Regions from separate parts of the Novosphingobium sp. BL-S-19 genome, predicted to be linked through region 2. Evidence: predicted binding sites of a transcription regulator. Region 2 holds the regulator's gene; the other holds the start of a gene.

Region 1 (4,422 bases), on a different replicon from region 2:
TGTCGATAGTGAGCGAGCTTTTGCCCGATCCGGAGACGCCGGTGACGCAGCAGAAGGTGCCGAGCGGGAATTCCGCCGTCACGTTCTTCAGGTTGTTGGCGCGGGCGTTTTCGACCACGATCTTCTTGCCGTTGCCCTTGCGGCGCGTGGTCGGCACCTCGATCTTGCGCGTGCCGTTGAGGTAGGCGGCGGTGAGGCTGTTCTTGCTCTTGAGGACTTGCTTCAGCGTGCCTTCGGCCACGACTTCGCCGCCGTGGACGCCGGCGCCGGGGCCAAGGTCAACAATATGGTCGGCCGTGCGGATCGCGTCCTCGTCATGTTCGACGACGATCACGGTGTTGCCCAGATCGCGCAGGCGCTTGAGCGTTTCCAGCAGCATGTCGTTGTCGCGCTGGTGGAGGCCGATCGAGGGTTCGTCGAGCACGTAGAGCACGCCCGACAGGCCCGAGCCGATCTGGCTGGCAAGGCGGATGCGCTGGCTTTCGCCGCCTGACAGCGTGCCGCTGGTACGGTCGAGATTGAGGTAATCGAGCCCGACGTTGTTGAGGAAGCCGAGGCGCTCGTTGATTTCCTTGAGGATGGCCTTGGCGATCTGCTGCTGCTGGCTGGTGAGCTTCTCCTCCAGCGCGCCGAACCACGCGAAGCCGTCCGCCACCGAAAGGCGCGCGGCATCGGCAATGTCGCTGCCGGCGATCTTCACCGAAAGCGCTTCGGGCTTGAGGCGCTTGCCCTCGCACGTTTCGCAGGGCTGCGCGGTCTGGAACTTGGACAGTTCCTCGCGCATCCAGGCGCTGTCGGTCTGTATCATGCGGCGGTTGAGGTTGCCGATCACGCCCTCGAACGGCTTGTTGACCGTGTATTCCTTCTTGCCGTCCTTGAACGTCAGCGGCACGGCCTTGCCGCCGGTGCCGTAGAGGATGACGATCTTCAGCTCGGTCTGCAGCGCATCCCACGGCGTGGTGAGGTCGAAACCGAAATGCTCGGCCAGGCTGGAGAGCACCTGCATGTAATAAGGCGAAGGCGGGTTCGACTTGGCCCAGGGCACGATGGCGCCCTGCTTGAGGCTGAGATGCTCGTTCGGGACAACCAGCTGCGGATCGAACAGCAACTTCTCACCCAAGCCGTCGCAGGCCGGGCAGGCGCCTTGCGGGGCGTTGAACGAGAACAGGCGTGGCTCGATCTCCTCGATGGTAAAGCCGCTGACCGGGCAGGCGAACTTTTCGGAGAAGACGATGCGGTTCGGCGGCAGGCCGGCGCCCTTGAGGTTCTTCTTGCCCTTACCCTCTTCCTCGCGCCCCGGCACGACGCCATCCGCAAGGTCGATATAGGCCAGCCCCTCGGCCAGCTTCAGCGCCTGTTCGAAGCTGTCGGCAAGGCGGGTCTGGATACCGTCCTTCACCGCGATGCGGTCCACCACGACTTCGATGTCGTGCTTGTACTTCTTGTCGAGCGCGGGGGCGTCCTCGATGGCGTAGAGTTCGCCGTCGATGCGCACGCGGGTGTAGCCCGCCTTCTGCCACTCGGCCAGTTCCTTGCGGTATTCGCCCTTGCGGCCGCGCACGACCGGCGCGAGCAGATAGGCGCGCGTGCCTTCGGGCAGTTCCATCACCCGGTCGACCATGTTGGACACGGTCTGCGCCTCGATCGGCAGGCCGGTGGCGGGCGAATAGGGAATGCCCACGCGCGCCCAGAGCAGGCGCATGTAGTCCCAGATCTCGGTCACCGTTGCCACCGTGGAGCGCGGGTTGCGGCTCGTAGTCTTCTGCTCGATCGAGATCGCGGGGCTGAGGCCGTCGATATGCTCGACGTCCGGCTTCTGCATCATCTCCAGGAACTGGCGCGCATAGGCGGAGAGGCTCTCCACATAGCGGCGCTGCCCTTCCGCATAGATCGTGTCGAACGCAAGGCTGGATTTCCCCGAGCCCGACAGGCCGGTGATGACGATCAGCTTCTCACGCGGGAGTTCGATGTCGAAACCCTTGAGATTGTGCTCACGGGCGCCGCGGACGGTGATGTGGGAGAGACTCATGGGGGAGGTATGTTCCAGATTTGTTCGCGATACGCAAGGCACGGGCTAATGGCACGCCGCGGGTTCGCGACGCCATGTGGGAACGACGGTCCCGATTGCAACAGAGCCATGTACGCAGGTCATGTCGCACCCGATGCCGTTCGTCGGCGGCGGAATGTCGTCCATCGGTCGTCAGATGCCGTTCACCGATCCGACGGCCCGCGGACTTGAAAGCGTCATGCATATGCGCAATAAAAACACTGCCCGAAAAGAATAACGACTCGCTTCTTGCTTAAATGCCGATCTACTTGAAATAAGTAGATGTCGGGCATCAGGGAGAGCCAAGGCGATCGTGGTGGGCCGATAGCAGAAATTTGCATCGAATTGAGAGTGTGGGGTTTATCGAGCACAGGTGCGCCAAGCGTCTGTGTGAGAGGGATTTTTTCAGATCGCACAGGGTCGTCGCAGCACATGCGCCGTGGAACCGATGTTCCGGGGACATGCGACTGTGCCCTTGAAGGAGGAGAACCCAAAATGTCCAGGAATTCCATGATCGCTTCCGCCGTCCTTTTCGGGGCCGCGCTTGGCCTTGCCATGCCCGCCGCTGCGGAGGACGTCGTCGTGAAGAACCGCGTCATCGATCCGAACGTGCCGCACGTTTTCGTGACTTACAACGACCTCAACCTCGACAGCGAGGCCGGCCGAGATCGACTGACAACACGGCTTGATTCCGCCGTTCGCACCGTCTGCGGCACCGCCGACGTGCGCAATCTGGACGAATTGAGCCACATGATGGACTGCAGGGACGAGTCCACTACGCGGGCCTATGCAGCCCGCGACGAACTCTTCGCTCAGCACATGGCCGCGCGTGCGCAGGGACAAAACCTTGCCGCGGCCAGCACGCCGACACTTGCCGTTGTTGCCATGCGGTAACGACGGCGGCGCACCTCCGGCCCGGACGACAACCGGGCCGGAAGGTCGCACGAATGGATCGGATTGCTGAAACTTTCGGCAACCCGGCCGTAGCGACCGCAAACATGCACACACCAGAGACTACTTCCTGTGGGAATGACTTTCCCATCTTCGGAACTGATCTTCCACGAGGGTAAGTTATATTTCAATAGCCCGAAATAGACTGGATCAAGCAGACTGCATTGCATGATCCGGACGACAAATCGTGTCGCACCAGGGTGCGGCAAGATCCCGCGCGGCCGCCATTCATGCGGATTGGTCCGACGGCAATGCGGCCAAACGGCGCGTCAACCATCGCTGGGAAATGTCCAGCAGTTCCAAGGCAATTCAGAACAACTGAACGTTCGAATATCGGCAACGCAATGAGGGTCGCTCGCAGTCCACCACCGCGCCGGGGCATTTCCCCGGACCGACCGGAGATACGAGCATGATGCAATCGAATATTCGCAAAGTTCCCGCTTTCATCCGCGCGCCCCACACCGGGGCCATCGCAGGCGTCTCGCTACTGTGCGCGGCGCTGGCGGTAGCCACGCCTGCCATCGCGCGCGAGGGATCCACCCCGGCAACCACTGCCGAAGGATCCCTTCCGACTGAGGAAGTGCACTACGCCGACCTCGATTTGGGTACGCCGCAGGGCCGTGCGCAACTGGATACGCGCATTTCAACGGCCGTCGATCATGTTTGCGGCACTGCAGACCTGCGCGATCTGCCGGCCTATGCCGACATGCGCGCCTGCCGCACCCAGAGCACACAGCAAGCCTTCGCGGCGCGCGACACCGTGCTCGCCGCTCGCGATCACGGCGGGCAGGTAGCCGTCCTGGCGGTTGCCCGCGGTTCGACCGCCGGGCGTTCCGCGCGCTGACGGGACGGGATCGCCGCCCTGCCCCCGTGGGCGGCGATCCCGGTTCCCGACGATCCTCTCTTCTCGCCGCAGGCGCAGCACACTCCATCTCCCGCCGCCACCGTTCGTCGCATAGGCTTTGCACGGCGTTTCCCGTGACGGCAGAGCTTGGCGCAAATACCTCAGGGATGGAGAAAATGATGAGGGGGTCGCGTATCCTTCTGGCGCTTGGCGCGCCGATTCTGGCGTGTGGGGCAATGGTGGCCATTGCCAGCCCGGCCCTGGCCGACGATCCGCGTGATCCGACGATGACGCCCGACGCCATTGCCCGCGATCGCGCGATCATCCGCAAGCTCAATCAGGACCAGCTGGCCTATGTGCGCAAGCGTGATGCGCAATATGCGGATGGCTGGAAGTCCTACAAAGGCCAGCGCGGCGATGAAGGCTACGCGAACGACGATGCGCAGGACTATGCGCAGGCACGACGCCAGTACGAAGCCGACCTTGCCAAATGGCGCCGCGACGTGGCCGCCTGCCGCGCGGGTAACTATTCGCGCTGCCGCTGAAGGCAATAGTTGAGGCAATCGCTGGGGCTGAGGCT
Region 2 (4,422 bases):
CCGATCTTGCGGAATTCGCCTTGCGGTTCCTGTCCTACTGTGACGAAATCTGCCATCGCAACGCCATGACCAGTCGCCCGTTTTTCGTTGAAAGCGCAAAAATTCGCCAGTTCGGTGCCTTCCGCTATTTCACTTCAGAACCGTGTCAACTGTGTCAACCGACCTGTCACCTTGCAACGCACATGAGCCGCCCGAAATGACCAAGAGCCTCACCCACATCGATTCGGATGGCACCGCCCGCATGGTGGATGTCGGCGCCAAGCCGGATACCCAACGCCTCGCCATCGCATCCGGACTCATCACCATGACGCGGGAGGCGCTCGACGCGATCCGCGCCGGCAATGCGCCCAAGGGCGATGTGCTGGGAACGGCCCGGATTGCGGGGATCATGGCGGCAAAGAAGACCTCCGACCTGATTCCGATGTGCCATCCGCTGCCGCTCGACGCGGTCAACGTCGACTTCCGTTTCGAGGAAGACGGCATCCGCGCGATCGCCACGGCCTCGCTCACAGGCAAGACCGGCGTCGAAATGGAGGCAATTACGGCAGCTTCCATTGCCCTCCTGACGATCTACGACATGGCCAAGGCACTCGACAAAGGCATGGTGATCGGCGCGATACGGCTGATCGAAAAGCGCGGCGGCAAGTCCGGCGTGTGGATCGCGGCAGGCGCGATCTGATGGCCCGGCAGCCCATGCTCTCGCTGGAAGATGCCCAGGACCGCCTGCTGCAGCTTGTCGAGCCCACGCCGGTCGAGCGCGTCGATGTGCCCAGCGCCCTCGGCCGCTATCTGGCCGAACCCCTGGTTGCCCGGAGGACTCAGCCCGCGCGCGACATTTCGGCAATGGATGGCTACGCGGTTGCGGAAGGCGATACCGCCGGGCCCTGGCATGTCGTGGGCGAAAGTGCCGCGGGGCATCCTTACGAAGCCGCCGTCACGCCGGGGCAGGCCATTCGCATTTCGACCGGCGCCCTGATCCCTGCCGGCGCAGGAGGAGTCATCCTTCAGGAAGATGTCACGCGCGATCAGCATCGCGTCACCTTGACCGGCGAAGGCCCCACCCCGCTGCACAAACATATACGCCGCCAGGGTATGGACTTCCCCGAGGGGCGGGAAATCCTGCCGTCCGGCACCCGTATCGGCGCCGCCCAGGCCGCACTCGCGATCGTGGCGGGGCACAAGCACTTGCCGGTTCGAAGGATACCGCGCCTTGTCGTGATCGACAGCGGGGACGAACTGGCCGTGGATCCGGAATGCTGCGAACCGCATCAGATACCCGCCAGCAACGGCGCCATGCTCGCCGCGATGGGCCAAAGCCTTCCGGTCGCGGTCGACAGAATCGGCCCGGTGGGCGACGATCTCGACGCCCTGATCCGCGCCTTCGAATCTGCCGGTGACGCGGATGTCATCGTTACCAGCGGCGGCGTTTCCGTTGGCGATCATGATCTCGTTCGTCCCGCACTCGAAGCATGGGGTGCCGATCTGGATTTCTGGCGCGTGGCAATCCGGCCGGGCAAGCCATTGCTGGTGGCGCGAAAAGCGCGCGGCCAGCGCGCGCAGATCGTGATCGGATTGCCGGGGAATCCGGTCTCCAGTCTCGTAACCGCATACCATTTCATGTTGCCGGCTCTTCGCGCGTTGCTCGGCGCCCGCAGGCCTGCACAGATGCCGTTGCTGACCCGCTTGGCCGACGCCTTGCCGCCCAGCGGCGATCGACGCGAATTCGTGCGCGGCCTTTGGGATGGCGAAACCGTCAGCGCCCATAGCGTGCAGGACAGCAGCGCCTTGGTCTCTCTGGCCACAAGCAATGTTCTTATCGATCGCCCCGGCAACGCCCCCGCTGCCAATCGCGGGGATACGGTTTGGGTATACTTGCTCCAGAATGGCGGTATTGCTTGACGCTACCGGATTCGTTGCTTAATTGTTCCCTCATTGTTCGCGAATGAACCTCCATGTGTTCTTCGCGAAGGGAACAGACCGCCAATCTCGGCGAAGCAGGTGAGGCAGCCAGATGTTGACGCGCAAGCAGCACGAATTGCTCCGGTTCATTCAGGTTCGCCTTGAAGAAAGCGGGGTCTCGCCCAGCTTCGAAGAAATGAAGGATGCGCTGGACCTCAAATCGAAGTCGGGCGTTCACCGGTTGATTTCGGCGCTGGAGGAACGCGGCTTTATCCGTCGTCTCCCCAATCGGGCCCGCGCCCTTGAAGTGCTTCGCCAGCCTGACGATGTGACCAATAAGGCCCCTGCTGCCGCCGCCACGCCTGCGACACCGCGAGAAGCGCCCGCTGCACTGCGCGCGGCTCCGCGGGCTCCGGAACCGGCCAACGACGTAATCGAGATACCGCTACACGGCCGCATCGCCGCCGGCGTTCCGATCGAGGCAATCGAAGGTCAGGCGACGCTGCCGGTGCCGGCAGCCCTGCTGGGCTCGGGAGATCATTATGCGCTTGAGGTTTCCGGTGATTCGATGATCGAGGCCGGTATTCTCGATGGCGATCTGGCGCTTGTTAAGCGCACCGACACGGCGCGCGATGGGGAAATCGTGGTGGCCCTCATCCGCGGTGAGGAAGCCACCCTCAAGTATCTCCGCCGCGAAGGGCCAAAGGTTCGGCTCGATCCGGCGAACGCCGCATACGAGCCCCAGATCTACGGCGCCGGGGAAGTGCAGGTTCAGGGCAAACTCGCAGGCATTTTGCGCCGCTATCACTGACAAGGGGTACGGACCCGATCGCCGGACTGGCATCGCTGCACAGGCTCGCGACATTCTTGGGGTGTTTTCCAATCGGGTGAAAACACCGGATGGTTCGGAAAACGGGATATACGGGAGTTGGAGGGGTTGATCCGAGGCAGTCGGATCAACCCCTCCAAATATCTCACCAGCCGTGGCTACCATGGCTTTGGGCCACCGTTCGCAGCGCCTGACCTTCCAGATCTATAACGATCCCGCCCGTTTGCTTCAGCATGGGACGATCGATTTTCAGCCATCGCGGCTTGCAGCTTTGCGGCAGCGAGCGATCGGCAATGACGATATCCGCGCGGCCGCAGGCCCGTGCCAGCGAAGGGATCGGCACATAAGCATCGCTGCGCGCGATCAGAACATGCCACATCCTCTCACCTCGCCGGAAGGCCGCCGCGCAAAAGTCGTTATTGCATCGGACCTCACGCTGTCCGGGCAGAGCGAGCGGCAGTTCGCGCTGCCCGGTAACTTCCAACATGTTGTCCAGCGCATAGCCGCTTCTGCTCTCACGCAGGATAGCCAGGCGCCCATCCCCCACCGTCATGCCAATGTAATGGCCGTCACCACTCACCAGAATGTCGGGAGGACCGATCAGCGCCAATCCGGCGACACCCGCAAACGCCGGAACGAGACCGAGAAAACGCACCTTCCCCGACCATAAGGCCAGCCACAAACCGCCTGTGACGAACAGGAGAAAATGCCCCGCTCCCATCACCGGAAGGAGGCGAACCGCGCCGGGAATATCCGCAACGACGTGGGCAAGCTCAAGAAGGAGCGCAATGGCGTGGCCTGCAAGCCACCATACCGGCGCTCCAAGACCGACGACGTCGAGAAGGAGCGCAATGGCCACAAGGGGCATGACGGCGAAAGTCGTCAGCGGAATGGCCACGAGATTGGCCAGCGCGCCAAAAACGCCTGCACGGTGGAAATGATAAAGGGCAATCGGCATCAGAACCAGGTCGATCGCGACGCCGGTCACCAGCATCAGCGCTGCCGACCTCAAGACTCGCATCGGCACGCTTTCATCGCGTGGCGCCATCCAGCGACGCACCGGCGCTGCCTTCGCCACCGCGATCAATGTAAGCACCGCCGCAAAACTCATCTGAAAACTGGGACCGACGATAGCCTCAGGCCACAACACCATGACGAGAAACGCCCCGGTCGCCAGCATTCGAACCGACAACGCTTCACGCCCCAGCAACATCGCGCCCAGCACCAGCAGGGCGCCCGCGCAAGAGCGGACGGTGGGCACCTGCGATCCCGTCAACAGGGTATAGCCGATCCCCGCCAGACCACCCAAGGCCGCAGCCACCACCGGCAGGCGCCATCGCAGTGCGATCGCGGGGGAAAGCGCCAGCAAGCGAATGGCAAGAAAATAGACTGCGCCGATCACGGCGCTGACGTGAAGCCCGCTGATGGAAAGCAGGTGCGCCAATCCCGCATCGCGCATCGCCTGCGCGTCATCCGCGGCGATTGCGCCCATATCTCCCGTTGCAAAGGCTATGGCAATCCCGGCCTTTGTGCCCTCAAGCTGAGACCGGATATGTCCGGAGAGGTCGGCCCGCCATGCCGCGAAAACATCCGTCCCGTTCCCGGGCTCCAAAACCTCGACGGGTGCCAGCGCCCGTCCGGACGCCGAAAGCCCTGCAAACCAGGCAGCGCGCGCAAAATCGTAGCTTCCCGGC

Evidence for each region. Region 2 encodes LexA, which represses DNA repair genes until DNA is damaged. Its sites were predicted from a motif close to GTTCCNCNCTTGTTCT; they were not measured.
Region 1: a site for LexA is predicted at 2,041-2,056, ahead of uvrA (excinuclease ABC subunit UvrA). Genes of this name have one in related genera too.

What each region holds. Positions count from the first base shown of each region.
Region 1 is NZ_CM145498.1:3,041,437-3,045,858, forward strand. It holds gene uvrA (excinuclease ABC subunit UvrA) at 1-2,029, opposite strand, end outside; gene ACZ1JV_RS22595 (UrcA family protein) at 2,543-2,941, shown strand; gene ACZ1JV_RS22600 (UrcA family protein) at 3,408-3,842, shown strand; gene ACZ1JV_RS22605 (hypothetical protein) at 4,019-4,387, shown strand.
Region 2 is NZ_CM145497.1:1,181,328-1,185,749, reverse strand. It holds gene ACZ1JV_RS05150 (hypothetical protein) at 1-200, shown strand, start outside; gene moaC (cyclic pyranopterin monophosphate synthase MoaC) at 197-679, shown strand; gene ACZ1JV_RS05140 (molybdopterin molybdotransferase MoeA) at 679-1,899, shown strand; gene lexA (transcriptional repressor LexA) at 2,012-2,710, shown strand; gene ACZ1JV_RS05130 (ComEC/Rec2 family competence protein) at 2,874-4,422, opposite strand, start outside.